3 regions of the Ensifer sp. B1-9 genome follow, and region 3 is predicted to be linked to each of the others. Evidence: riboswitches for the same ligand, from Rfam matches in the RefSeq annotation. Region 3 holds a riboswitch; each other region holds the start of a gene.

Region 1 (7,151 bases), on a different contig from region 3:
GCGCCAACGATCGCATCTGGAATTCGTTGGAAAAACACTGCCTGAAGGCGCCCGAGAATTTTGCGGCCTACTATGCCAATGCGATCATTGCGCTCGTCAGCGAAGCCTGGCTCGGGCCGAACTATCAGATGACGGCGCAGGTGAACCGCGTCAATCCGGGCGGCGCGGCGCAATCGGCACACCGGGACTACCATCTCGGCTTCCAGACCTCCGCGGTGATCGAGCGATATCCGGTTCATGTGCACAAGCTTTCGCCGGTGCTGACGCTGCAAGGCGCGGTCGCCCATTGCGACATGCCGCTCGAAAGCGGGCCGACGCTGTTCCTGCCCTATAGCCAGACCTACGTGCCGGGCTATCTGGCGCTCAACCGGCCGGAGTTCCGCGCCTATTTCGACGAGCACCACGTGCAGCTTCCGCTCGAAAAGGGCGATGTCGTCTTCTTCAACCCTGCGCTCTTCCATGCCGCCGGCAACAATCGCTCCGCCGATATCCGCCGCGTCGCCAATCTCCTGCAGGTGTCCTCGGCTTTCGGTCGGGCGATGGAGACGGTCGACCGGCTGACGATGAGCGCGACGCTCTACCCGGCCTTGAAGACATTGCTGGCGAAGGGCAAGCTGACCGAGGCGGAAGCCGCCAACGTCATCGCATCCTGCGCCGAGGGCTATTCGTTTCCGACCAATCTCGATCGGGATCCGCCGCTCGGCGGCCTGGCACCGAAGACGCAGGCGCAGTTGATGCGCGAGGCACTGGCTGCGGGAACGAGCGAGCAGGACTTTCAAGCGGCACTCGATGCACAGGCACGGCGCAAGCTGAGCTGACGGTTCAATCTCACATTTGACGGGCTCCCGATGCGTTGCGCTCGGGAGCCGTACCTGTTTCACGCGATCATTCCCGAGGGAGAATTCGATGAACGGACAAATGCAAGGCAAGATCGCCATCGTCACCGGTGGCACGCAAGGACTGGGCGCAGCGATTGCCGGCCTTTTCGCCGAACGCGGTGCAGCCGGCATCGTCATTTGCGGGCGCAATGCCGCCAAGGGGCGCGCGAAGGCGGAGGAAATCGGCAAGGCCAGCGGCGCGAAGGTGGTCTATGTCGAGGCCGATCTTGAAAAGGTGGAGCTCGCGCGGAAGGTCGTTGCCGCCTGCGATGCGGAGTTCGGCCGGGTCGATGCGCTGGTCAATGCTGCGGCCATTACCGATCGCGGCACGATCCTCGACACGACACCGGAGCTCTTCGACCGGATGTTCGCCATCAATGTACGGGCGCCGTTCTTCCTGATGCAGGAGACGGTGAAGGTGATGCGGCGCGAGCGGACCGAAGGCACGATCGTCAATATCGGTTCCATGTCGGCGATGGCCGGGCAGCCCGTCATCGCGGCCTATTGCGCATCGAAAGGGGCCCTCGAAACGCTGACCAAGAACACGGCCTACGCGCTGTTACGCAACCGCATCCGCGTCAACGGCCTGAATATCGGCTGGATGGCATCCGAAGGCGAAGATCGCATCCAGCGCGAGTTTCACGGCGCCGCCGCAGACTGGCTCGAAAAGGCGGCCGCCAGCCAACCGTTCGGCAGGCTCGTCGATCCGGCGGAGGTCGCGCGCGCCTGCGCCTATCTGTCTTCGGCCGAATCCGGGCTGATGACCGGATCGGTGATCTGCTTCGACCAGTCGGTCTGGGGCGGCTATGACGGTTCGCCGCATCCGGTGGCGCCGCTTTAGATCACGGTGATCGATCCTTATAAGTAGAGCGGGATGCGGGCGGAAAACCGCCGGCACTTTTCCTCACCCGCCCTGACGGGTGCTTGTCTTTCCCTGGCGGCTGTGCCCTTATGGCGCCGTCAGGTGCCCGCGCGAGCGGGAGAATCGGGAATCCGGTGTCATTCTGGAACGTGCCCAACGCTGTGACGGGGACGGTTGCCTCTCGAAGTGCCTTGAATTGATTCAAGGTTTTGCCACTGGATCTTCAAGCGATCTGGGAAGGTGGGGCGACCGGTTGAACCGAAGTCAGAAGACCGGCCTGGCGAGATAGACCGAACCCCGCGTGGACGGCGGGAGGTTTTCGCATTGTTGGGGATCGAACGATGCTGACTGAACCGAAGGGCGGCCTTGCGGCTGCCGGTGCCTTTTCGCTGGAAGAGCGGGAGGCCGTCTACCGCGCCATCGAAACACGCCGCGACGTGCGCGATGAATTCCTGGACAAGCCTTTGCCCGACGAACTGGTGAAGCGGCTGCTGACGGCGGCGCACAGCGCGCCGTCCGTGGGTTTCATGCAGCCCTGGAACTTCGTGCTGGTGCGGGCGCCGGAAACGCGCGAACGCGTCTGGCAGGCCTTTCGCCGTGCCAATGACGAGGCGGCGCGGATGTTTGCGGAGGAACAACAGGCCAAGTATCGATCACTGAAGCTCGAAGGCATTCGCAAGGCGCCGCTCAGCATCTGCGTCACCTGTGATCGCACACGCGGCGGCGCCGTCGTTCTCGGCCGCACGCACAATCCGCAGATGGATGTCTATTCGACGGTTTGCGCCGTGCAGAACCTGTGGCTGGCGGCGCGCGCCGAAGGGGTCGGCGTCGGCTGGGTCAGCATCTTCCACGAGACGGAAGTCAAGGCGATCCTCGGCATCCCCGATCATATCGAGATCGTTGCCTGGCTCTGCCTCGGCTATGTCGATCGCCTCTATCAGCAGCCCGAGCTGGCGGTGAAAGGGTGGCGCCAGCGCTTGCCGCTGGAAGAACTGGTCTTCGAGGAAGGCTGGGGAACTGCAGCGACGGATCGTTCCGACATCAATTCTGGACCGGTTGATAGGCCGGTCCCTTTGGGTGCTTGAGGTCGATCGAGGTTTCTTCGTTGGGCAGGAAGGTCGGGCCGACGACGCGCACCTTGTTCTTGGATGGGTCGTAGGGGCGCTCCTCGGGCGGCGCCTTAGCGGTCGTTGCATCTGCCGGTTTCTTGGTTTCGATCACCACGATTGACGACTGGTCATCGCCGGTCATCGTACCGGTCGCTTTCGGCGAGGTCGCGGCCGTCTGCGGTATCTGGCAGCCGCACATGCCGGGTTTGCTGATGCCGCGGGTGCGATAGGCGAAGGCATTGGGCATTTCGGTATAGGGCCGGCCGGTCACGGCCGAGACCATCTGTTCGCTCTCCTCCGTGTTGAGGTCGTGGAAGTAGAGCTCCGTCTCGGCGCCAGGGCAGCGCGCCCGGCAGGCCTGTTCGTCACGCGGGAAGTCGGCGGGCGTCGCATCCGAAGAGATCGGGAAGAAGGCGCCGTCGCAGGTGCGCACGCACATGGTCCGCAACGTCCCGCGATAGTAGCCGTCCTGCGGCGCATAGCCGTCTTCGCCATGCCCAAGCATCGGCCCGTAGGCGTCGTCAGGCGGCAGATCGGCGATGATGTTGCGGTGCGTCTCCGGCTCTTCGGGTTCGACGCTCGCAAAATAGTCGCGGTCGCTGTAGCAGCCGTTGATCTCGAGCGCGGCGACGATACGGCGACGGGTGTCTTCGCTGCCGCCGGCGACGATCTGCTCACGCTCCGATTTCAGCATGCGCAGGTTGTCTTCCATCTCGGCGATGAGGCTGTCGAGCTCGCTGCAGGTGTCGGGGTCTCCGCCGTCGAAGGTGGCGACGCTGCCGCCACCGCAGCCCGCGCGCCGGCGATCGTTCTTCGCCCGGCGCAACTCGATGTTCTGGCGTGAGATGGCGCTGGCATAGTCGCGGGCGTCGGCATTGCTGGCGACGATGTCGGACATTTGCGCAAGCCGGGTGTTCAGCCGGTCGCACACGGTCGATGCCAGCGAAGGATCGGCACCGACCAGAGCCAACGGCACAAGCGCCGCAGCGACGTGTTTCAAGCGCGGGAACACGGGCGAAGTCTCTTCCTACTGCCACACGATGCCAACCTTCTGGTATGGGCGGCTGCTGGCGGCAATTCCTGTTTCACCTCCATCATAGAGCTTGTCGATGATCGTGCAACGACAAGCGGCGGTTTGCGTTAACGGGTCCGGCCGACCGAAGCGGTCAGGCGGCGCGGGCGGTTTCCAGCGACATCGGGCGTTCCAGAACGGTGCCTTCGATGGCAGCAACGGCCTTCATGCGCTGAAGCAGGTTCTCGGTCACTTCCCAGGCGACGGCAACGGCGAAAACCGAGCCGATGCGATGCGGTTCGGCGATGCGCTCGCCCGGGCATCCCATGCGGCGGAACATGCGTTCCAGGAACACGTCGGTGACCGTGACGATATGGCTGATACCGGATGCGAGACCGAGCTCGCCGACGCCGCACATCAACTCGGCGGCCGCGACCGTGACCTGATTCGATGCGCGATCCTGCGAAATGTCGGGCTCGATGCAGAAGCGGCTCGATTCCCAGACCGAAGCGCTGCGGATTTCCGGGTTGTCGCCGAGCAGGATCGGGAAAGTATCGTCCAGCATGTTGGGGCCGAGCGTCGGAAGCAGTCTCAGTGCGCCGCGCAGGCGACCGGTATCGGGGGCGTAGGACAGCACGTAGAGCGGGTTCGCCTTGTCGTAGTTGTCGATTTCCCACTCACCGTCGGTCTGAACATCCCATTTCAGGAAATCGTGAAAGACGCGCTTGCGCAGCCGGAACATCTCGTCGACGGCCTGCGGGTGCTGTGCGCGGGTCTTTCCGTTCAGGATCCTGATCATCTTTTTCTCCATCCTTGTTTTGGGATGGGCGGATGCTGTCAGGCTGGCGACGGCCGCGTAACTGTCGGTAGTGACAGTTTAAATCGGTGATATTTCCCACTAGATTTCGAGGGGTTTTGGGAGGGGCCTTGGCGCGGCCGGCGTCAAACGGTGGGGATCAGCGCATGGCGCACGGCCTGGGCAACGGCCTGCGTATTGGAGACGACATTCAGCTTGCGCCTCGCATTGGTCATGAAGAAGCGCACGGTACGTTCGGAAATGCCGAGAATCGTGGCGATTTCCCAATAGCTCTTGCCGGCGGCGGCCCAAGTCAGAACCTCGGTTTCGCGGCCGGTGAGGCGCTCGCGCGCCGAAAGCGCTCCGGGCATTGCGGCGTGCTCGAGCATTGCGGCATGGAAGAGGTTGGCGGCGAGCTGGAAATCGCGCAGATGCTGGCGCCGATAGGCCGTCCATTCGTCGGCCGGCATGTTGACGTTGAGGGCAAGCAGCGCCATGCGGCCGGCTGGCGAAGGCAGCGGCAAGGCGACGCCTTCGGTCGAAAGGCCGATCTCCTGCGCCGCCTGGAACAGAGGCTCGCAATCCGGAAAACGATGCCGCGCCATCGTCCACTCCACCGGGCGGACGCCGCCAAGTGCGAGTTTCAGGATGGGATCGATTCGATGAAGGCTGCGCGACCGGTAGATTTCGGCCGCATAGGCACCGAAGGTGTGATGCAGGCGGCAGATCTTGAGCTCGTCGGCGTAGGGCTCGGCTTCAAGGTACAGGAGATGAGCGATGCGGAAGGTCCGGCGCATCAGCGTAAAGAAATGAGCGGGCTCGACACAGCCCCCGCATTCCAGGATTTCCAGCATGTCGAGGACAGCCTGTTGCTCAGTCATGCCACAACACCGAATCTCGTCCGAGGTTGCAGCATGGTTAGGGGTTCACCTTTTGTCCAGCGCAAACTTAGCTGTTTAGTGTGCAATACCAGACATGCAATTTCTGATTGGCGGTTTTCCCGACTGGTCTGCCCGAGCGGGTGGCAGAGGATGATTTCTCTGTGATTCCCGGACGATAGCGCGCCGCGCGCGATTGCGCGACGCCTGGATATGGCATTGGGGGCGCCGGTCTGGCGCCCGGTATCCGCGAAGATCGATGGCGATCTCCGCGGCTTCATATCAGCCCGGATGGCTGGCTTCGACGACCGCGAGGGCCGCCATGTTGACGACACCGCGCGACGTGACCGAAGGCGAAAGGATGTGTGCGGGCAGCGCCGAGCCGAGCAGGATCGGGCCGACATGCAGGCTGTCGGTCATGGTCTTGACGACGCCGAGCGTGATGTTGGCGGCATCGAGATTGGGGAAGACCAGCAGGTTGGCTTCGCCCGGCAGGCTGCTGTCCGGCATGACGCGCTGGCGCAGCGCTTCCGAGATTGCCGCATCGCCGTGCATTTCACCGTCAACTTCGAGGTCGGGCGCGAGTTCCCGCACGAGCTGGAGCGCCTTGCGCATCTTGGTGGCGCTTTCCGAGTCGCGCGAGCCGAAGTTCGAATGCGAGACGAGGGCAGCACGCGGCGTGATGCCGAAGCGGCGGATCTCCTGTGCCGCCATGACGGTGGTCTGGGCGATTTCCTCGGCGCTCGGACAATAGCTCACATAGGTATCGGTGAAGAAGGTGGCGCCGCGCTGCGAGATCAGCAGGCTGAGCGCGGAGAAGTCGAGCACGCCCTCGCGCTTGCCGATGATCTGCGAAACGTCACGCATGTGCCGGGAATAGCGGCCCTCGACGCCGCAGATCAGCGCATCCGCTTCGCCGCGCTTGACCGCCAGCGCGCCGATCACGGTCGTGTTGGTGCGCACGATCGTACGGGCGGCTTCCGGGATCACGCCCAGGCGGCCGACGAGCGAGAAATAGTCCTCGACATAGTCGCGATAGCGCGGATCGCCTTCGGGGTTGACCACTTCGAAATCGACATCGGGACGGATGCGCAGGCCGTAACGGCGCAGGCGCGTCTCGATGATCTGCGGACGGCCGATCAGGATCGGGCGGGCCGTGCCTTCTTCGAGAAGAACCTGGGCGGCGCGCAGCACGCGTTCGTCTTCGCCTTCGGCAAAGATCACGCGGTTCTTCTGGGCGTTCTTCGCCGCGGCGAAGACCGGCTTCATGATGAAGCCCGAGCGGAAGACGAAGCGGTTCAGCTTGTCGAGATAAGCGTCATAGTCCTGGATCGGACGGGTGGCGACGCCGCTCTCCTCGGCCGCCTTGGCGACGGCCGGCGCGATGCGCAGGATGAGGCGCTGATCGAAGGGCGAGGGGATCAGGTAATCCGGGCCGAAGACCGGGGTCTCGCCGGAATAGGCGCGGGCGGCGACGTCGGACGGCTCCTCGCGGGCAAGGCCGGCGATGGCGCGGACTGCCGCCATCTTCATTTCTTCGTTGATGGTGCTTGCGCCGCAATCGAGCGCGCCGCGGAAGATGTGCGGGAAGCAGAGAACGTTGTTGACCTGGTTCG
Region 2 (7,151 bases), on a different contig from region 3:
CGGCCGCCGCCTGGCCGGGTGCCGCAGCGGCGAGCGCATCGTTCATCGGCACGTTGAAGATGATCGTTACCAGGAGCACGCCGACGACATAGGCGATGCCACCGGCCGCGAGCAGCCAGCGGCCTTCACCGCCCGAGAGGAAGGCCATGACCACCAGCGCCAGGCCGATCAGCGCCGTGCCCATGAAGGCGCTGAGGAAGATCGGGTTCTGGATGACGACATTGATCGCGTTCATCGCGGCGATCCCCTGCTCCGGCGGCAGCCGCGACAGGGCCTGCATGATGCAGACCGAGAAGATGAAGAACAGGCCGGCCATCAGGCCGGAACCGATGGCGGCGACGAAGGCCAAAGCGGGAATCAGCGGGATCATGCGGCGATACTCCAGACACCGGTTGCTGCGGTTTCCCGGGCATAGACGGCGAAGTCGCGCGGCCGGCGCAGAAGCACGTGCTCGATATCGGACGTCAGGCTGGAATTGCGCCCGTCGAGCACGGACGAGAAGAGATAGCGGATGAGTTCGACATAGTCATCCGGCAGCCCCTCGGCTCGCATCTGCGCCACGAAATCCGCAAGCGGCACGGACCGGTAGCCGATGGGCCGCCCCGATGCCGCGGCGATCTCCGCGACGGCCTCGGCGAAGGTCAGCAGCCGCGGCCCTGTCAGTTCATAGATCTTGCCGACATGCGCGTCGTCGAGGAGCGCAAGCACGGCGACATCGGCGATGTCATCGGCGCTGACAAACGGTTCGGTGACCGCGTCCGGCGGCAGGTAGACCATGCCGCTGCGAACCGCATCCATCAGGAAGGCTTCGCTGAAATTCTCGAAGAACCAGCTCCCCCGAATGATCGTCCAGTCGGCGCCCGATGCCTGCAATTCGCGTTCGGCCGCCTGCGCCGCGTCCTCGCCGCGCCCCGAAAGCAGCACGAGGCGCTTGATGCCGGAACGGACCGCAAGCGCGGAAAAGCGGCGGATCGCCTCGACCGCGCCGGGCACGGCGAGATCCGGCTGATAGCTGACATAGATGCGCTCGACATTCTCGAGCGCCGGCGCCCAGGTCGTCTCGTCGTTCCAGTCGAAGGACGGCGTGGCCGAGCGCGCGCCGATGCGCACCGTGACACCCTTGGCGCGCAGCCGCTCCGCAATGCGGCGCCCCGTCTTGCCCGTACCACCCAGCACCAACGTAACCTTGCCAGACATGATCTTTCCTCCCGATTAAAAACATGAGCAACTCTCACATTTGCAAATGTGATAAATCCTCGTATTTTGGGAGTCAAGACAAAATGTGAGGATTATTCATGATTGAGCCGACAGGCACCCTGCCGATTGCAGGCGACGACGACACTGCGCTGCGCCGCACGCCCAGCCAGAAGCGCAGCCGGGAGCGCGTCGAGCACATCCTCACCTGCGCCTCCGTGCTCATCGCCGAGAAGGGCAGCGATGCCATGCGCATGAGCGAAGTGGCGGAAAAGGCAGGGATTTCGATCGGATCGCTGTACCAGTATTTCCCGGACAAGGCTGCGATCGTGCGCACGCTCGCCGAGCGCTACAACGCCTATTCCCGCGAATGCATCGAGGGCGAATTCGCCAAGGTGACGTCGATGGCAGAACTGCGCGACGCCTTCGGCGCGCTCTTCGATACCTATTACGACATGTTCCTCGCCGAACCGGTGATGCGCGACATCTGGTCGGCGATGCAGGCCGACAAGACGCTGAGGCAGATCGAACTGGAAGAAAGCCGCATGACCGGCCGTCTGCTCGCCGATGTCCTTGCCCGGCTCCAGCCGCAACGCCCACGCGCGGCGATCGACGAGGCCGCGTTCCTGATCATGTATCTCGGCGAATGCACGATGCGGCTCGCCATCTCGGTCGACCGCGCCGAGGGCAACCGCATCGTCGAGGCCTACAAGCAGATGATCCTTCGCGATTTTGTCGCTGATGAAGCGGCCGGCGGCGCAGGCTCAATTGACAACGCCATGACACACTCATAATCATCAGGGATCGATTGGTTCCCGAGACGCGAACGTGTGTCGGGAGTAAACGGGAACGTGACGGATGGACCCAAGCTGGGCATTCAAATCACGGCCGACCCCGCGACTGTAGAGCGACGTCGATCTTGCCGTTCCGGAGCGATCCGGGAGAAGCCACTGGAAGAGACCCCGAGAGGGTGGTCGGACTGGGAAGGCGAGGCAGATCCCGGGCATTACGCCCAGCGCCGTGAGCCAGGAAACCTGCCACTCGATACGGGCATAGGGCCCACACCGGGAATTTCCCGATGCCATCACGGAGGTTGTCATGGCTACGTCTACTATTTCGAGCACCCCGCTCTCCCTCAGCGATCGTCTGACCGCTGGCGTCATCGCACTTCTCATCGGCGCATTCCTCGTCTTCGGCGCCGGCCTTGCCAATTCGGCCGTGCTGCACGACACCGCACACGACACCCGCCATTCCTACGGCTTCCCCTGCCACTAAACGATGTCTCGGAACGTAGCTCACGTTCCGCATCGACGTGTCTGCGGACCTGAACGCATCCGGCCTGTGCCGGATGTCGGTGTTTGTGCATACCGGTTCGTCCGGCACACCAGGTTCATCCGCACGGCAGAAAGAACGAAAGGCTTGCAAACCACGCCAGAGTGCGTGGCTTTTGTCGCTATCGAGGGAATTCGACATGATTGTCAGAACGCTTCTGGCCGCGATCGTGGCTGGACTGATTGCCGGCGTCTTCATGACCGGCGCCCAGGAACTCAGGGTTACGCCGCTGATCCTGCATGCGGAACAATTCGAAGGCGAGGCTCCGGCGACCACCGAGCAGCCCGCCGGCCAGCCGGGGGCGGCGCAGCCGGCCGCAGAAGGGCACGATCAGCATTCGTCGCTGAAGGCGGTCTCGCCGCTCGGCGCCGTGCTCGATGCGCTGTCGCCGATCACGCCGGCCTATGCCCATGAGGGCGAACACGAGGAAGGCGGCATCATGTTCGGCCTCAGCCGCTTCTCGGGCACGCTGATGGCGAACCTCGTCACCGGCTCCGGCTTCGGCCTGCTGCTGGCCGGCGTCAGCCTGGTGATCGGCTATCCGATCACGCTGAGGAACGGTGCGCTCTGGGGCGCCTGCGGCTGGCTCGCGGTGCACATGTTGCCGGCGATCGGCCTGCCGCCGGAATTGCCGGGCTTCCCGGCCGCCGAACTCGGCGATCGCCAGACCTGGTGGCTGGCAACCGTCGCCCTCTCAGCCGTCGGCCTCTATCTCGTCGTCCTGCGCGAGGAGATCGTCGCAAAGGTCGTCGGCCTCGCGCTGATCGCCGCGCCGCATGTCTACGGCGCACCGCAACCGCTCGACATTTCCAGCAACGTCCCGGCCGTGCTCGGCGCCGAATTTGCCGTCGCCGCCCTCGCCACCACGCTTGCCTTCTGGATCGTGCTCGGCGTCGTTTCCGGCTTCATCAACGAGCGTTTCGCCAGGGCGAACTGATCCGGCCGATCCCATGCTCCATGGGAACCTGAACAAGCAGGCGGCGGGGTTCAGCCCCCGCCGTTTTGCATGAGATGCGCTGCCAGCCTTTCGCGACGATCGTTCGGCTCGAGCAGCACGCAGGTGTCGCAGAAGCTGCCGCCTTCCGTTCGGAAATAGAGGCAGCAACCGCAGCGTATCCTGTACTGGCGCGACAGCCGCTTGCTGCTTGCCGGATCGATTGCCGAGATCTCCTCGTAGCAGAGTTCTTCCGAGAACAGCGGCGACCCGGGCCTTTTGACGATGGCCAGCGCCTCGGCCATGCAGCGCGCCTCGTCGCCGATCGCGCGCCCGATCTCCAGAAAGGCACCGGCAAGCGAATCTGCCGCCAGCCGCCACTGCGCTCCGGAGGAAAGCCCCGTCCGCCGTTTCAAGACTGCGACGACCGGCGCCAGATGGGCCGTGAAGCCGCGCTCGAAAGTGCTGCCGCCTTCGCTCGCCTGCGGCACCGCGGTCAGCCGACCAAGATGGAAACGATAGCGCTTGCCGGCAATCTCCCGCCCCTCGTGCAGCCGAGCCCAGTCCTCGAAGCGAATGCCGGCGATTTCTGCGTGACGCCCCGCCCCGAGATAGAACGCGCCGAGAACCACACTCAGTTGCCGGCTATAAAAGGCGATGAGATGCGCCGCCCGGATCCGGTCCGTCATGCCGATTGCGAAAAAGTCCTGATAGGCAAGGCTCTGCTCTACCCCTGCCCCGCCCATGGCCCAGAAGGCGCCCGGCGTGCTGAAGGCGCTTTCGCCCACCTCGAGCGAAACGCCGGCGTCAGGAAACTGCGCGCGCAACCGCTCGACCGCCGCCAGCACCAGCGGCGGATATTTCCCTGCAGTTTCTGCTGTCTGCCGGCGCTCGCCCATTCATGCCGTCTCCGTCGCCAGCCAACCACCCTCAAATCCCGCGCGTTCGAGACCGCGCCGGATCGCCGGCAGGCTGCGTGTCAGCTTCCAGACGAAGCCGCTCCGCCAATTCTCGATCATCATCACGACGAGCCCCTGGTCAAGGCCGACGACGCGATCGTCGATCCAGCCTTCCGGTCCATCGCCGGGAAGGCTCGGATTGAAGCCGCCCGGCAGGCGCCCCTCTTTCAGCAGTCCGGGATAGCTGGCTGCGATATGGCTGAGTGCCGCGCGTGACGAGTCCGGATCGAACGGCAGGCAGGCGGGCGCTGCCCAGGGCACGAGCGTGCCGTCATCCAGTCCGAACGGCGCGCCCCGGTTGGCGTAGCCGAAAAGCCGCTGCCAGCGTCCGTCCGCAAGGCGCAGCCGGCCGCGCGGCGCGTGACAGGCACTGAGCCCCCAGAGCTGTTCGCCATAGCCGGCGAAGCGGCCCGAATTCCGGCGCGCATGGTCGCGCTGCAACGCAATGGCGCGCCGGGCGTTCTCGAAATAGTCCGTCCTCCTCTCCCGCATCGGCCGATCGCCGACTGCGCGAAGATCGAGCCAGGCCTGCGGGAACAGGTGGATGAACAGTGGCGCCGCATGCAGATGCGGCTCCCCGTCAACCGGGATCCAGTCATAGCCCTCGGTGAAGGCGTCGTAGTGCTCGGGTCCGATCGCATGATCCGTCGCCCCAAGTGCCAGCACATAGAGGAGCAGCGCTTCGCTATACCCCCGCCAGCGATGTTTCAGGAACCGGCCGGGCGGGCGCCAGCCCATCGTCAGCGTGTCACTCCGGTTCAGCGCCCAGTGCCAGTCAACGCGCGCATAGAGCCTTTCGGCAAGCCTGCGGATCTCGCCTTCATCCGCGTCCCTGCCGGAGAAATAGGCGCAAGCCGTCAGGCACCCGGCGATCAGCAGCGCCGTGTCGACGGTCGAGAGTTCGCTGCGCCAGGTGCGCTCGCCGGTCCGCATATCGAGGAAATGATAGTAGAAGCCGCGATGGCCGCTCGCCCGCTGGTCGCGGGACTGCGCGCTCTCGCTCAGGAAGCGCAGCGCGGTCAAGACCCGCCGGCTTGCCTCGTGGCGCGAGATCCAGCCGCGCTCGGCGCCGATAGGATAGCAGGAAAGGCCAAAACCCGTCGCCGCGATGCTCGAGGGCGCGCCGGGAAGCGACGTGTCCGCGATCAGCCCGGTGGCCGGATCGGCATGGTCGAGAAAATACCCGAACGCCGCCCGCTGCAGGCTATCGATCTGAAATAGCTCGGCATTTTCCGTCGGCGTCAGCATTCCGCCTTTCCAGCCCCGTCCCCGGCGCGCAGGCATTTCGGGGCGAGCCCCGGCAAATCACTCTTTGTTGAAGGCCAACTACACCCAAATGGTCGCCGAAAGCCAATCCTGTGTTACATTCTTCTCATCTGACCGCGCGCAATGACTGGTTGAAGCGATGTTGAGCGTGTTGGCGTTGATCCTCTCATTGAGCGGCGGCCCGAGCCCATCGACCGCCGCGCCGACGGATGTCGATGTCGAATTGATCCTGGCCGTCGACATGTCCGGCTCGATGGATCTGGATGAGGCGCGCATCCAGCGCGCCGGTTACGTCGAGGCGCTCCGGCACCGCGACTTCCTCGATGCCGTCGCAAGCGGGCAACTGGGCAAGATCGCCATCGGCTATTTCGAATGGGCCGGGACGGTTAACGAATCCTCCGTCGTCGCCTGGCAAGTGATCTCCACCGCCGCCGACGCCGATGCCTTTGCCAAGCGGATCGAGGCCCGTCCGGTGGGCACCCGGCGCGGCACGTCGATCTCGAACGCAATCATCTACGGTACGGCGCTGATCGATTCGAACGCCTTCAACGGCATACGCCGGGTGATCGACATCTCCGGCGATGGCCCGAACAATATCGGCCCGCCGGTCATTCCCGCCCGCGAGACGGCGGTCGCCCGCGGCATCACCATCAACGGGCTTGCGATCCTCATCCGCCCCTCGGTCTCGACCGGTCCACTCGACCAGTATTATGCCGAATGCGTCATCGGTGGCCCCGGGTCCTTCGTGCTGCCGGTACACGAGCCAGAAGATTTTTCCATCGCCATCCGCCAGAAGCTCGTGCTCGAAGTGAGCGGCCTGCCGCCACCGCCAACCGTGCGGTATGTCGATGCCCTCCCGACGCCCGATTGCCTGATCGGCGAGAAACTCCGTCCCGGCTTCCTCGACCGCGTCTATCCCGAGCTCGACAAGTAACCCCTCGGCGCGCAACCCATGCGCGACAGATTGTCGTTTCCCTTCGCCCCGCCCGACGATAAGATGAACCATTGCTTCGCGGATCGATTCATGTCCTTGACCACTACGCCCCCACCGGCCGAGATGGCCACAGACACCGGCAGCCAGCATATCCGCGATACGTTGCGCGATGCGATCGTCGAACGGCGGCTTGCGCCTGGCACCAAGCTTTCGGAAAGCGATGTCGGCGAACTCTTCAATGTCAGCCGCACATTGGTGCGCGCAGCCCTTCAAGCGCTTTCCTATGAAGGCCTCGTCAATGTCGAGAAGAACCGTGGCGCCTTCGTCGCCCATCCCTCGATTGACGAGGCACGCCAGATCTTCGCAACCCGCCGGCTGATCGAGCCCGGTATCGTGCGCGCCGCAGCGGTGAATATCGGCAAGACCGAGCTCGCCGAGCTCCGGCGCATGCTTGCTGCCGAACGGCAGCTAACCGAACAGCGCGGCCATTCGGCCAGGCGCGCCGAGATCAAGGCGTCGGGCGACTTTCACC
Region 3 (7,151 bases):
GGATCTGCAGGATCCTGCGAAGCTCGGGAAGCTCCTGCAGCGGTTCACGGCGCTTTATGACGTCGAAAACAACACGGACGTTTCACCGGGGCTGGCGATCCTCAGCGGTAGCGGCGGTGGCGGCGTCAGCGCCGAGACGCTCCTGTCCCTCTCGCAATTACGCGCAGGTGGTCGCTGACACGGGTCGCCTGAAGTCCAGGTGCGTAAGCCTGCAGCATAAGACTGTCCGCAATCACCGATCCGCGCGCAACACCTTGTCAGGGTTCATGATGCCCGCCGGGTCGAAGGCATGCTTGATCCGCTGCATCAATTCGATCTCGATCGGTGCACGGATCTCCGCGAGCTCGTCGCGCTTCAACTGGCCGATGCCGTGCTCGGCCGAGATCGAGCCGTTGTACTTGAGAACGATGCCGTGGACGATCGCGTTGATCTCGCGCCAGCGATCGAGGAAGGCTTGTTTGTCGGCGCCGACCGGCTGCGAGATGTTGTAGTGGATGTTGCCGTCGCCCATGTGGCCGAAGGAGCAGATGCGCCCGCCGGGGATCGCCTTCATGACAGCGGCATCCGCCTCCTTCATGAAGGCGGGAATGCTGGAGATGGGCACCGAAACGTCGTGCTTGATCGAGCCGCCCTCGGGCTTCTGCGCCGGCGACATGCTTTCGCGCATATGCCACAGCGCCTTGCCTTGCGTCTCGTTGGCAGCGATCACGGCATTTTCGACGAGGCCGGCTGCAAATCCCTGTTCCAGGAGGTCGTTGACCATCCGCTCGGCGCTTTCGGCCGAATCGGAGGTGGAGATGTCGATCAGCACGTACCAGGGATGGACGGTTTCCAGCGGGTCGCGAACGCCGGGAATGTGTTTCGTCGTGAATTCGACGCCGAGCCGCGGCATGAGTTCGAAACCCGTCAGCGCCGGCCCGCAAAGACTGGAGGCCTTCTCGAAGAGGGCGAGCGCATGCTCGACGCTGCCGACACCGGCGAAAGCCACCTGGTGGCCGAGCGGTTTCGGAAAGAGCTTGAGCACGGCACCGGTGATGATGCCAAGGGTGCCCTCAGCGCCGATGAAGAGGTCGCGCAGGTCGTAGCCGGTGTTGTCCTTCTTCAGTCGGCGCAGCCCGTCCCAGATTTCGCCGGTCGGCAACACCACTTCGAGGCCGAGGCAGAGTTGGCGCATATTGCCATAGGCGAGCACCGCCGTGCCGCCGGCATTGGTGGAGAGATTGCCGCCGATGCGGGCGGAGCCTTCCGATCCGAGCGACAGCGGGAACAGACGATTGTGATCGTCCGCAGCCTTCTGGATGTCGGCGAGAATGCAGCCGGCGTCCGCCACGATCACGTTACCGACCGGATCGACGTCGCGCATCCGGTTCAGCCGTTCGAGCGAAAGCACGATGTCCGCCTTGCCTTCCCGTGGGATCTGGCCGGCGACATGGCCGGTATTGCCACCCTGCGGCACGATCGCCGTGCGGGTCGCGCTGGCGAGTTTCATGATGCGCGAGACCTCGTCGACCGAGCCGGGACGAAGCACCATCGGCGTCGTGCCGCGATAGAGGCCGCGGGATTCGACGAGATAGCGGGCCTTGTCCGCTTCGGCGGTGAGCGCATTGGCGCTGCCGACGATCTCGACGAAGGAGGCGATGAGTTCGGGGGAGGGAAGGGTCGTCGTCATGGGCCTGCCTTCATATGGCGCCTGCGCGCGCTATCGGACCGGTCGATCTGAAGACACGATCCTCGGTTCGTATCGACTGCGATCATAACCGCGATCGCGGTGCGGAGGAGATGCCGCACGCAAAGCTCATCCGCGCGGTGCCGCCGCCCGCTGCAGCCGATCGATGATCGCTTCTCCCAATCCTTCCGAAGGGATCGGCCCGAAGGCGATCGTCGCAGCCCCGCTGGCGTCCGCGCGCTTCATGTAGTCGAAGAGATTGGCTGCCGCTTCGCGAAGATTTCCGGTCGGGCTGAGATCGAGTATTACGGCCGCCTGTTCCTCGTTGGCGATCCGATCGCCACCGAAGCGGATCAGCGCCTCACCGCTGCGCACATCGGTGGCATCAAGCCTCACGGCAGCGCCCGGCGCGTAATGGGAGGCCAGCATGCCCGGCGCCTCGATCGTTGCGCCCGCCGTTTCCGGTCGGATCACCGGACGATCGAGCAGGCGCTCGATCTCGGCGGCAGCGAGACCGCCCGGGCGCAGCAGCCGGATCTCGTCGCCGTCGACCTTGATGATCGTGGACTCCAAGCCGATTTCGGCCGGGCCGGCATCGAGGATCAGCTTCAGTTTCTCGCCGAGATCGGCGTCGACATGGGCCGCACTGGTCGGGCTGATCTTGCCGGAGGTATTGGCGCTGGGCGCGGCGAGCGGTCGCCCGAACCGTGCGATCACCCGGCGCGAGAAGCCGTCGGGCATGCGGATGCCAAGCGTGTCGAGGCCGGCCGAGGCAAGCGCATGCACTGTGCTCTCAGGCCGCTGTGGCAGGATCAATGTCAGGGGGCCTGGCCAGAATGCTTCCGCCAGGCGTCGGGACACGGGGTCGAAGCGCACATGAGCCTCGGCCATGGCCATGTCGGAAACATGCGAGATCAGTGGATTGAAACGCGGTCGGCCCTTCATCTCGTAGATGCGGCTGATCGCATCGGGATTGGTGGCGTCGGCGGCAAGGCCATAGACGGTTTCGGTGGGAATGGCGACCGGCTCGCCTTCGGCAAGAACGGCGCAGGCGCGTTCGATTGCGCGGTACGGTTCAATGCCCGTGTCGATGATCTCTGCCATGCCGTTTCCTTTCCGACGCTTCCTTAGCGGACGTGCCGGGAAAACAGAACGATTTTCTTTGCGGGAAACGGTTACTGGCTCAGAGGCTGCGGATGATACGGCGCAGCGCGTCGTCCCGGGCACCCAGCATCAGCACGTTCTTGAGAGCAACCTTGGGGTCGTCGGTGCGAAAGAGCAGCCCGTTGTCGCGGACGTTGCGGTTGATGACCATCTGTCCGTCTTCGGCGTTCGGCTCGATCGCGACGGCAAAATACATGCGGGAATAGCCGCTCTGGATGCGGTCGAAGAAATGGGTCTCGTCACCAAGGTCGCTGAAGAAATTGGCGAAATAGAACGACCAGGTGATGTCCTTGGAAGGCGTGACCGCTGTCCGCGCCGCTGTCACATGGCAATAGCCGAGATGCGGCTTGCCGACGAGCGTGCGGTGGAAGATCAGCTTCGGGAACTGGATCGAGGCGTGAAAGCCGTTGATCCGCTTGTGCGTCGTGTCGCCGGCGGTCGCGAGCTTCTTGGCGGTTCTGTCCGCGACTTCCTCATAACTCAGATACCGTCGTTCGCCCGGCGCCCATTGCCGGCGATTGATCCTGCCGGTGCGCAGGAACTCGCTGTGAACCGCCGTCTTCGGCACGACGGCCGGCGGCTTCTCGGCCGCTGCGTCGTAATATCTGAATTTTGCCATGCGCCATCTGCCTGCCGGACATCTTCGTCCGCCGGCAAGCCTAGTGCCTTATGGTTAATGAAGGATTTCCTTTCGTTGGCGGAAGATGCGCCGGCACTTTCATAAAAATGTCGCAAACGGGCGAAGTCTTCCCGTGCCTGCGCCATATCGGCCGCGAAAAGTGGCATATGCCCAATATTTGATCTATCTATCTGTTTATAAATAGAAAAATTTTCGACTCCGGTTCAGAAGGATGGTTTCCACTGTGTCGTCATTCTGGAATTGGATGTCGCTATCCGGCGTCTGCCAGGGTGCCTTCCGCGCTTACATATCCTTGCTCAAGGTGTCGTCTTCCAAAAGGAAGGCGGAGAATTGGGAAGCCGGTCAAATCCCGGCGCTGCCCCCGCAACGGTGGTGGAGCGAAAGCCTCGGCAAAAAGCCACTGGACCGTTCCGTCCGGGAAGGCGCCGGGCTGGTCCGCAAAGGACGGCTCCTGAGCCCGGAAACCAGCCTTGACGGACATAACCGTAACGGGTTGCGGCGGGCAGCCGGATCGGAGCCTGAAACGCATGGGTGCACGCCCGTGCGGGTTCCTGTCCTGCCTCTCCGAAACATGGCGCATGAGGACAGGACATGGATACCAAGACCGATATGCTTCGCAAGCTGAAGGGCCGGCGTGACGGCTACAGCCTCGATCGGGCCTTCTACATCGATCCCGACTATTACCGGCAGGATCTGGAAAACATCTGGTACAAGGACTGGCTGTTCATCGGCCATGACTGCGAGATCCCGCGGGCCGGCAACTATTTCACCGTCCAGGTCGGCGATTTTCCCGTCGTCGTCACCCGTGATCGGCAGGGTACGATCCGCGCGCTCCACAATTCCTGCCGGCACCGCGGTTCCCGCGTCTGCACGCAGCACAAGGGGTCCTCGGCGAAGCTTGTCTGTCCCTACCATCAATGGACTTACGAACTCGATGGCTCGCTGCTCTTCGCGCGCCAGATGGGCGAGGACTTCGACAAGGCGGCCCACAGCCTGAAACCGATCCACTGCGAGACGGTCGGCGGCTACATCTTCATCAACCTGTCGGAGACACCGGCGAATTTCGCGGCCTTCCGTGAACTGGTCACCCCCTATCTCGCTCCGCACCGGCTTGGGGAGACCAAGGTTGCCTTCGAAAGCACCATCATCGAGAAGGGCAACTGGAAGCTCGTCTGGGAAAACAACCGCGAGTGCTACCATTGCGCCGCCAATCACCCCGAACTCTGCCGCACCTATCCGGAAGCGCCGACCGCGACCGGGGTGCAGGGCGCCAAGGACGATCCGGTGATTGCCGCCCATTGGGCGAAATGCGAGGCAGGGGGCCTGCCGAGCGAGTTCCGGATGTCGCCGACCGGCCAGTTCCGCGCCGCGCGCATGCCGCTGGTCGATGATGCCGAAAGCTATACCATGTCGGGTGCGCCAGCAGTCAAAAGGGCGCTGTCGGCCGATGTCCGGCAGAAGCAGATCGGCACGCTCCTGATGTTCCATTACCCGACCACCTGGAACCATGTGCTTTCCGATCACGCCATCACCTTCCGCGTGCTGCCGCTCGGGCCGGAGCTCACGCAAGTGACGACGAAGTGGCTGGTCAACAAGGATGCGGTCGAAGGCGTCGACTATACACTCGATGACCTGACCCATGTCTGGACCGAGACCAACGACCAGGATCGCCAGATCGTCGAGGAAAACGCCTTCGGCATCCGCTCGCCGGCCTATGAATCCGGCCCCTATTCGCCGGAGCATGAAGGCGGCGTGATGCAGTTCGTCGAGTGGTACTGCAAGTTCATGGAGCAGCGCCTCGAGGGCGATGCGGCTCCGTTGTCGAAGGTCGCCTGACATGCAGATGGCACCCTCCTTCCACCATTTCGACGAACTGCATGTCTGGATCGACCGGCAGCAGATGCTCGAATGCACGTCGGCGGTCGTCGAGACCGCCGACGTCATGACCTTCACCTTCCGCGCGGGGAAGCCAGCCTGGTTTCGTTACCTGCCCGGCCAGTTCGTGACGCTCGAACTGCCGGTCGCGGACGAACCGGTCATGCGCACCTATACCCTGTCGTCGACGCCATCGCGGCCGCTCTCGATCGCGGTCACGGTGAAGGCACAGGCCGACAGCATCGGCACCCGCTGGATGTTCGACCATCTCAAGCCCGGCATGAAGCTGAGGGCCTTCGGGCCGCTCGGCGATTTCAGCTTCGTCCGCCATCCGGGCGACAAGTACCTGTTCATCTCGGCCGGCTCCGGCATCACTCCGATGATGTCGATGACCCGCTGGATGGCGGATTGCGTGCCGGAGACGGACGTCACCTTCATCTCCTGCGCCCGTCGGCCGGAGGATCTTTTGTTCCGCTCGGAGCTCGAGGTCCTGGCAACGCAGATGTCCGGGCTGAACCTCGGCTTCATCGTCGAGGGACATGAGGCGCGCCACGGTTGGCATGGCCTGCGTGGCCGCATCGACGGTGCCAAGTTGCCGTTGCTCGCTCCCGACTTCCTGGAACGTACGGTGTTCTGCTGCGGGCCGGAACCCTTCATGCGCGGTGTGCGCGAGATGCTGAAGGCAGCCAGCTTCGACATGAGCCGCTATCACGAGGAGAGCTTCCAGCCGGCGGCCGCGCCTGCTGCGGAAGAAATCGCCGTGCGCGCTGGTATCGGCGATGACGGCGAGGGCCAGGTGGCCAAGGTTGCCTTCACCATGAGCGGCAAGGAAGTGGTGGCAAAGCCCGGCCAGACGATCCTGCAGACGGCCCGCGCCAACGGTGTGCGGATCGGTGCTGCCTGCGAGGGCGGCATCTGCGGCACCTGCCGTGTGATGAAGGTCGCAGGCGAGGTCGAGATGAGCCACAATGGCGGCATTCTCGATGACGAGATCGACGAGGGCTACATCCTCGCCTGCTGCTCGCGGCCGCTGGGAGATGTCCAGATCGAAGCCTGAAGGGGCTAGGGCGTGCTACAGGGCGGTGGCTGGGCGGTGGCGAGCCCTGGGCTGCCGGCCGATGGCTTGGGGCATCCGCCCTGCGCGGCGTCATCGGCCGCGACTGCCACCTGCAGGGCGCGCTCGTGGCGGGCGAAATCGATCGACCCGGTCACCAGCATGTCGACGCTGCTGCCGGCGCTGCTCGTGGCGCCGGCACGGCTGACGAGCAGCGGCTCGCCAAGCGTTGCGGCCGCCCGTGCGACCGCGTGCACTCCGGTCCCTTGCGCAGCTTGCGCGACGAGGGTGATCGGCATTGGTTTTTCCGGCAGCAACGCGCCTTGCGCCCAGATCGCCTTCAGCGCCAGCGGCGACATCGCTGCGACGTTCACGTCGATGTCGTCCAAGGTGCCGGGCACACGATAGGGACAGCGCCGCTTACCGCAATTGACGCCGGAGGAGAACTGCCACAGCGCATAGCTGTCCCAGTTGCCCATCGGGAAGACCTGGCGGATATCCGGCTTGTAGCGCGCATACCAGAGCGGCAGGCGCGATAGCAGCCGGTGCTTGGCGCGGTGCGTGGCGATGTATTGGGCCGTGATGTGGTTTGTATAGAGGATCGGATAGCGTCCCGTCCGGGTCTTGATGTGGCCGGCGAAGATGGCGGCATCCTCGAGCGACATGTATTTGTCGGGATCGATGCCTTCGAGATCGAGAACCATCAGTTCGTCGTCGCGCGGCTCGGCGTAGTCGAGGAAGTGGTTCGCCTG

What was found. Region 3 has a riboswitch for cobalamin ahead of ACQ5BM_RS14000 (aromatic ring-hydroxylating oxygenase subunit alpha). Riboswitches for the same ligand answer to the same signal wherever they lie in the genome.
Region 1: it holds a riboswitch for cobalamin, as region 3 does, so the genes downstream of both, bluB (5,6-dimethylbenzimidazole synthase) here and ACQ5BM_RS14000 (aromatic ring-hydroxylating oxygenase subunit alpha) in region 3, are expected to answer to the same signal.
Region 2: it holds a riboswitch for cobalamin, as region 3 does, so the genes downstream of both, ACQ5BM_RS00125 (CbtB domain-containing protein) here and ACQ5BM_RS14000 (aromatic ring-hydroxylating oxygenase subunit alpha) in region 3, are expected to answer to the same signal.

The regions. Positions count from the first base shown of each region.
Region 1 covers NZ_JBCHVG010000011.1:186,443-193,593, reverse strand. Annotated here, with positions in the region: gene ACQ5BM_RS21515 (phytanoyl-CoA dioxygenase family protein) at 1-818, shown strand, start outside; gene ACQ5BM_RS21510 (SDR family oxidoreductase) at 907-1,719, shown strand; cobalamin riboswitch at 1,824-2,035, shown strand; gene bluB (5,6-dimethylbenzimidazole synthase) at 2,082-2,825, shown strand; gene ACQ5BM_RS21500 (DUF2865 domain-containing protein) at 2,782-3,861, opposite strand; gene ACQ5BM_RS21495 (acyl-homoserine-lactone synthase) at 4,016-4,660, opposite strand; gene ACQ5BM_RS21490 (helix-turn-helix transcriptional regulator) at 4,804-5,538, opposite strand; gene ACQ5BM_RS21485 (NADP-dependent malic enzyme) at 5,818-7,151, opposite strand, start outside.
Region 2 covers NZ_JBCHVG010000001.1:17,470-24,620, reverse strand. Annotated here, with positions in the region: gene ACQ5BM_RS00140 (DUF1772 domain-containing protein) at 1-370, opposite strand, end outside; gene ACQ5BM_RS00135 (NAD(P)H-binding protein) at 367-1,197, opposite strand; gene ACQ5BM_RS00130 (TetR family transcriptional regulator) at 1,296-1,988, shown strand; cobalamin riboswitch at 1,987-2,250, shown strand; gene ACQ5BM_RS00125 (CbtB domain-containing protein) at 2,293-2,469, shown strand; gene ACQ5BM_RS00120 (CbtA family protein) at 2,666-3,463, shown strand; gene ACQ5BM_RS00115 ((2Fe-2S)-binding protein) at 3,514-4,359, opposite strand; gene ACQ5BM_RS00110 (glucoamylase family protein) at 4,360-5,667, opposite strand; gene ACQ5BM_RS00105 (DUF1194 domain-containing protein) at 5,825-6,619, shown strand; gene ACQ5BM_RS00100 (GntR family transcriptional regulator) at 6,710-7,151, shown strand, end outside.
Region 3 covers NZ_JBCHVG010000007.1:5,350-12,500, reverse strand. Annotated here, with positions in the region: gene ACQ5BM_RS14020 (DUF1217 domain-containing protein) at 1-178, shown strand, start outside; gene ACQ5BM_RS14015 (FAD-binding oxidoreductase) at 233-1,669, opposite strand; gene ACQ5BM_RS14010 (L-threonylcarbamoyladenylate synthase) at 1,796-2,770, opposite strand; gene ACQ5BM_RS14005 (DUF6656 family protein) at 2,850-3,449, opposite strand; cobalamin riboswitch at 3,753-3,957, shown strand; gene ACQ5BM_RS14000 (aromatic ring-hydroxylating oxygenase subunit alpha) at 4,062-5,306, shown strand; gene ACQ5BM_RS13995 (2Fe-2S iron-sulfur cluster-binding protein) at 5,308-6,402, shown strand; gene ACQ5BM_RS13990 (glycoside hydrolase family 25 protein) at 6,408-7,151, opposite strand, start outside.